DNA from 3 places in the Rhizobium sp. MHM7A genome. Region 1 is predicted to be linked to each of the others. Evidence: riboswitches for the same ligand, from Rfam matches in the RefSeq annotation. Region 1 holds a riboswitch; each other region holds the start of a gene.
The links. A riboswitch is a leader RNA that binds a small molecule or an ion and turns the genes downstream of it on or off. The one in region 1 is predicted to bind thiamine pyrophosphate.
Positions count from the first base shown of each region.

Region 1 (2,262 bases):
GCCGCGGATTATGTCTGCGGCGGAGGCTGAAATGCCTGAGAGAGCACAACATCGCCGGCCGAGACTGGCTGCCTGCGCGAAGGTCGCGCATGATACGAACATGGAGAATCGGCAGCGTCAGGACTTCAACAAAGGGAGGATCGAATGAGCATCGACTTCAACCAGGGACAATGGCTGAACGAACCGGCCAGCTGGCACGCCGACGAAACCGGCCTGACGATCACAACGGACGAAAAGACCGATTTCTGGCGCGAGACCTATTACGGCTTCACCCGCGACACCGGCCACTTCCTCGCCTTTCCCACCGGCGACAGCTTCACCGCACAGATCCGCGTCCAGGGCGAGTTCCGCACCCTCTACGACCAGGCCGGCCTGATGGTGCGCCTCGACGAGAGCCGCTGGTTGAAGACAGGCGTCGAATTCACCGACGGCGAAGCCTTCCTCAGCACCGTCGTTACCGACGGCAGATCCGACTGGTCGGTATCGCAGCCCTTCAAGGAACTGGAGGATTTCCACATCCGCGTCACCGTCGCAAACGGAGCGATGCGAATCCAGGCTTCACGCAATGGGCGCTTCTGGGCGTTGCTGCGGTTAGCGCCCTTCCCGGCTGCAGACCGTTACGAGGTGGGGCCGACAGCCTGCACGCCGGAGCGCAGGGGGCTGACGGTGCGGTTTGCGGAGTTTTCGATCGCGGCCGCGATCACGACGGGTCTTCATGATTTGAGTTAGGGGGATTTCGTCAGGATTGCGCTCCGAAGCACCGCAGTAACATCCACGCCCAAAGGTAGCCACTATACCCGAATTGTCATTTCTGAGTGACAGCCGCGCCCTTCTCTGCGAAAAGAGCACGATTGAGAGACAGGGGCGTTCGTCGACAGACGGGCTGAGAAGAACCCTTCGAACCTGAACCGGATAATGCCGGCGGAGGGAGTCGCTCGGGGCCCCGCCGTGAGAGGCGCGCCCCGCGGCCGCCCCGCCTGAAAGGGGCACCATGCAGAGCAAGATCACGTCGGGAGCCATGCTGAAGGCGATGCGCGAAAAGCCGCCGCTCGTCCAGTGCATCACCAATTATGTCGCCATGAACGTCGCGGCCAATGTCCTGCTTGCGTCGGGTGCCTCGCCCGCCATGGTACATGCCGCTGAAGAAGCCGGTGAATTCGCCGGCATCGCGAATGCATTGACCATCAACATCGGCACGCTTTCGACGCAATGGATCGACGGCATGCAGACGGCGGCGAAGGCCGCCAACGCAGCCGGCAAACCCTGGGTGCTCGATCCGGTCGCGCATTACGCGACGGCCTTCCGCCGCGCAGCGGTCGCCGATCTCCTGGCGCTCGAGCCGACGATCATCCGCGGCAACGCGTCCGAGATCATCGCGCTTGCTGGCGGAGAGAGCCGCGGCCAGGGCGTCGACAGCCGCGACCCGGTCGAACAGGCGGAGGATTCGGCACGGCGGCTGGCGGAGCGGCAGCAAGCCGTCGTTGCCGTCACCGGTGCGGTCGATTTCGTCACCGATGGTGAAAGGGCCGTGCGCATTCAGGGTGGGTCGGCCCTGATGCCGCAGGTCACCGCGCTCGGTTGCTCGCTTACCTGCCTCGTCGGCGCCTTTGCCGCGACCGCGCCCGAGGATATCTTCGGCGCGACTGTCGCCGCGCTTGCGACCTTCGCCGTTGCCGGCGAAGATGCGGCGCTGGGTGCCGCCGGCCCGGGCTCCTTCTCCTGGCGCTTCCTCGATGCGCTGGCTGCGATCGACGCCGAAACGCTCGATGCCAGGGCAAGGGTATCGGTCGCATGAAGCGCTTCGACCTTTCGCTCTATCTCGTTCTCGATTCCGATCTCTGCGCCGCGATCGGCATGATCGAGACCGCGCGCCTTGCCGTTGCCGGCGGCGCGACGATGGTGCAGCTGCGCGACAAACATGCGGGCACGCCCAGAATGATCGAGACCGGCCGAGCCTTGAAACAAGCGCTTGCGGGAACCGGCGCGCTGCTTATCGTCAATGACGATGTCGAGGCAGCGGTCGCCATAGGTGCCGACGGCCTGCATATCGGCCAGGAGGACATGGATGCGCGCACGGCACGGACAATGATCGGTCCCGACATGATCCTCGGCCTCTCGGTCGAGACAGCGCCGCTTGCTAGCGCCGTCGATCCCGGTCTCGTTGATTATACCGGCGTCGGACCGGTCTTTGCGACCCCGACCAAGGCCGACCACAAACAGCCAATCGGCTTTGACGGTCTTGCAAGGCTGGTGAAGGCCTCG
Region 1 is NZ_VCHT01000011.1:86,719-88,980, forward strand. It holds gene FFR93_RS28585 (DUF1349 domain-containing protein) at 145-729, shown strand; TPP riboswitch at 851-947, shown strand; gene thiM (hydroxyethylthiazole kinase) at 992-1,795, shown strand; gene thiE (thiamine phosphate synthase) at 1,792-2,262, shown strand, end outside.

Region 2 (2,262 bases), on a different contig from region 1:
CCGTCGAAGGATTTCGAGATGTTGCGCAGTTCAAGCATCTGACCGGTCATCGGCGTCGTTCCTGGGATGGCTGCCAGGGCATGACGAAACGCTGGATCAACAACGTCAGCGCGAAGAGGCAGAGCGTCAACAGAGCGCTGACGATAACGGCGGCAAGCACCAGATCGGGACGGAAATTGTTCTTGGCGTTGAGGATATAGATGCCGAGGCCGCGCGCGGCACCGGCATATTCGGCGAAAATTGCGCCGACGACGGCATAGGTGATCGAGATCCTGAGGCCGGCGAAGAAATAGGGCAGCGAGGAGGGAAGCCGCGCCAGGCGGAAAATGCGCCAGCGGCTCGCTTTCATCGAGTTCAAGAGCTCGGCAATGTCACGGTCGGTCGCCTCATAGCCCTGAAGCAGAGCGACGAGCAGCGGGAAGAAGGTGACGAGCGCCACCAGCAATATTTTCGGCAAGAGGCCGAAACCGAACCACAGAACGACAAGAGGTGCGATCGCCACCAGCGGCAAGGTCTGGCTGGCGATGAAGATCGGCAGCAATGCGCGGCGCATGAAGGGCATGAAGTCCATCAGGATGGAAGAGACGAAGGCGAAGGCGAGTGACAGCGCGAAACCGCCGAGCGTGGCACCGAGCGTCGGCCAAGTGTTTGATATCAGTGCCTCTCGGTTCAGCCAGCCCTGGATAAGGATGCGCGAAGGTGCCGGCAGGATGGAAGGTTTTATGCCGGAAAGATCGACGTAAAGTTCCCATGCCGCGAGAAAGGCAAAGCCTGCGAGCAAGGCGGGCATCGCGCGATAGATGGCGAGGCGGAGCGTCGCAAGACGCGAATCCGATGGTCGTGGCGATGTCATCGGCGTTCGATTTCAGGCTTTCGTCGGGCCGTTCGTGGCAACTTGTCGACGGCATCGGTCTCGATGCGCGGCCGCACCCGCTTGAGGGCGATTGCCATGACGGTAGCGATAATGATGCAGGCGGAACTGCCGGACGTGGGGTAAAGTGACACTTGCGCGCCGGAAAACATTTGGACCTCGCTCCGCTGGCATTACCCAGATCAGCTTAGAAGGGTCCGGAGACTTGCACCTCGCATCTCAGCCCCGGCGACACGGAGCTCCCCTGTTATTGCAGCGAAAACTATCATTCGGGTCTTCCTGCCGCAACCGCAAAATTGCAAAGCAGTCCGTCTGGCCGGATGGGACCGCAGATAAAAAACACCCGGACGGAGGTCCTGTCCGGGTGTTTTCCGAGGTTCCGTACCTGCCGGGAACGGAACCGAGCGCTCACCTCTCAGGCGGCTATTCGGCAGGGGTGATCGGTATGGCGGCAAGCGTCGATGTCGTCATTTCACCTGTATCGATCGACGGTCTCACCGTCGCTCTTTCCTGCGCCGCGGCTTCACGGCCGAGGGAGGAGGGGTTATAAAACCTCAACCAATGTTGAGGTCAATAGGAATGAATACGGTTTCTGCAACGCCGCTCGGAAGGCTTCTGACGGTCGGAGAAGTGGCGCAACGCAGTGGTCTTGCCGTATCGGCGCTGCATTTCTATGAGGCCAAGGGGCTGATCTCGAGTATCCGCACGCGCGGCAACCAGCGGCGCTACGGACGCGATGTGCTTCGCCGGCTCGGCATCATCAAGGTGGCGCAACGTGTCGGCATTCCGCTTTCGGAAATCCAGACGGCATTTGCCTCCCTGCCGCAGGGACGCACGCCGACAGTCGCCGACTGGCAGACGCTGTCGGCGCGCTGGAAGAATGAACTCGATGCGCGAATCAGGCAGCTCAGCCTGCTGCGAGACCGCCTGACCGGCTGCATCGGCTGCGGCTGCCTGTCGATCGAAAGCTGCCCTTTGCGCAATCCCTTCGATCGACTCGGCGAGGAAGGGCCGGGCGCGCGGCTGCTGGAGGCCGAAAACGAAGTATGAGCTTTCAGGGGAGAGCCCTAGCCTCTCGCGGAAAGATGATGCCTGCCTTTCTTTCGGCGGGCGCGCTCATATGTTAAGGGCGAATGGCGCAACAGGCGGCATTGTCCGCGAGGAGGACGGCTTCGTGTTCCATCCGAGACTATTCGAAAATCGCAATGTCGTCGTGACCGGCGCCGGGCGGGGCATCGGCCTCGAAGTGGCGCGGCAGTTTCTGGACTGCGGCGCGAAAGTGATCGTCCATACCGGTCGCAAACCCGAACGGGACCTGCCGGATTTTCTGCTGACGGCTGAATCGGAAAGGCGGGCGCTGCTGTTGCACGCCGATTTCACCGCCGTCGGCG
Region 2 is NZ_VCHT01000016.1:24,760-27,021, reverse strand. It holds partial or broken gene FFR93_RS33285 (ABC transporter ATP-binding protein) at 1-50, opposite strand, end outside; gene FFR93_RS33280 (ABC transporter permease) at 47-853, opposite strand; TPP riboswitch at 1,014-1,127, opposite strand; gene FFR93_RS33275 (hypothetical protein) at 1,236-1,421, shown strand; gene soxR (redox-sensitive transcriptional activator SoxR) at 1,451-1,921, shown strand; gene FFR93_RS33265 (SDR family oxidoreductase) at 2,046-2,262, shown strand, end outside.
Region 2: another riboswitch for thiamine pyrophosphate. It lies ahead of FFR93_RS33280 (ABC transporter permease); the one in region 1 lies ahead of thiM (hydroxyethylthiazole kinase).

Region 3 (2,262 bases), on a different contig from region 1:
CTCGGGCACACAGGCTTCAACAGGTGTGAACCAGCACGGCAGGAACATCGGAAGATGGTAAGAAAGTCTATCGGGAACCCGACCGTTAAACGGTACCCGCAAGGCGCAGTTCAAATCTTGCTGCTGGCATCAAATACGCTGGCAACGCGCGCTCGCCTGCCAAAATCAAGGAAATTTGACGCGCAGGGTTCGCCCATCAAATTTACTGCAGAAAGGATTCGTTCTCCGTGTCATTTTGTTCTTCGAAACGCATTCGCATCGCCGCACTTGCAGCGACTGCCATCGTCCTGGGCACCCAGATCGCAATTGCGCAAGAACCGTCTATAGGGTCTCAGTGGCTGAACTCGCCGACATCTCGAGTGGAAGCGCTTGCGGTCCTTCAGACCTTGAATGCCAATCTCCTGAGTAACGCCAGTGCTACGTTGACCCTTGATCGCTGGTGCGCCGCGCACAAGCTCGCACCGGAAGGTTCTAAGATTGTAGCTCAGCGTGTGGGCGGGCAAGACAAGCCGGCCGATGAGCACATCCGTGAACTTCTGACCGTCGGACCCGGTGAGCTGATCGCTTATCGCCGCGTCCGCCTGGTCTGCGGCGACCGCGTCTTGTCGGAAGCCGACAATTGGTATGTACCCGCAAAATTAACTGCAGAGATGAATCAGGCTTTGAAGACCAGTGATATCGCGTTTGGCAGAGCCGTTCAGGCTCTTAATTTCACTCGCACAAACCTGTCTGCCAAGTTGCTCTGGTCCCCTCTATCCGAAGGCTGGGACATGGAGGGCTTAACAGCGCATGAAACAAGTTCCCTCAGCCTGCCGCCGTTCCTGCTCGAACATCGTGCCGTACTGAAACTTCGAGACGGCACGCCGTTTAGCGCCTTGGTCGAAAGCTACACGGACAAAATACTAGACTTTCCAGTTCCGCGCCTGCTTTCTCAATAGCGCTTCGGTACTCAGCATACTTGCTGAACTGCGCGGGATAAAAATCGACAGCCACTGCATGCGACAAAAGCGCCTGCCTTGCGGAAGCGTGCCGGTCGGGCGACTGACTTGTCGATTCGTTTGATCGCGGCGACCAAGTACGATAGCCTGAGTGTAACCTGACCCCAAGCCGTCGCAGATTGTCGCTTGACAGTCCCCTCGGCAAGCCTCTACCCTTTTTGGCATTCACCAGGGGGGTCCCGGCAAGGGGCTGAGATACTGCTATCGCGCGCAGTGACCCGTTGAACCTGATCCAGTTCATACTGGCGTAGGGACGGTGCAAGCGCTCGAGAGGTTTCGAATTCACGCGTGGAATCCGTGCCGGCGTCTTTCCATCATTCCGGCTGAGGACTGGGTCTCCAATCGAAAACTTGGAGCCTCAAACCATGAGTATCGCCGCCGCCCCAACCGTCACCACCGGCCCCTTGCCGGCATCCAGGAAGATCTACATTCGGGGGGACATCCATCCCGACATTTGCGTGCCGATGCGCGAAATCAGCCTGCATCCGACATCGGGCGAGCCGCCCGTTGTCGTCTACGACTCGTCCGGACCCTATACGATCGAGGGCGCCGAGATCCGTATCGAACAGGGGCTGCCGTCACTGCGACGTGACTGGGTTCTCGCCCGCGGCGACGTCGAGGCCTATAAGGGCCGCCATGTCCGTCCCGAAGACAACGGCTTTGCCAGCGGCGAAAGGCTGACGCCTGAATTCCCCGCGCTACGCCAGCCGCTGCGCGCAAAGGACGGCAAGGCCGTCACCCAGTTCGCCTATGCGCGCGCCGGTATCATCACGCCGGAAATGGAGTTCATCGCCATCCGCGAAAATCTCGGCCGCAAAGCGAGGGCCGAAGCCATGGTCCGCAGCGGCGAGAGCTTCGGCGCCCATATTCCCGACCATGTGACGGCGGAATTCGTCCGGCAGGAAGTGGCGGCGGGTCGGGCGATCATCCCCGCCAACATCAACCATCCGGAAGCCGAACCGATGATCATCGGCCGCAATTTTCTGGTGAAGATCAACGCCAATATCGGCAACTCCGCCGTCACCTCATCGATGGCGGAGGAGGTTGAGAAGATGGTCTGGGCGGCCCGCTGGGGCGCCGATACCGTCATGGATCTCTCCACCGGCCGCAACATCCACAACATCCGCGAATGGATCATCCGCAATTCGCCGGTGCCGATCGGTACCGTGCCGCTCTATCAGGCGCTGGAGAAGGTCGAGGGCATTGCCGAGAACCTGACCTGGGAGGTGTATCGCGACACGTTGATCGAACAGGCCGAACAGGG
Region 3 is NZ_VCHT01000024.1:2,925-5,186, forward strand. It holds gene FFR93_RS37340 (hypothetical protein) at 228-938, shown strand; TPP riboswitch at 1,159-1,270, shown strand; gene thiC (phosphomethylpyrimidine synthase ThiC) at 1,364-2,262, shown strand, end outside.
Region 3: another riboswitch for thiamine pyrophosphate. It lies ahead of thiC (phosphomethylpyrimidine synthase ThiC); the one in region 1 lies ahead of thiM (hydroxyethylthiazole kinase).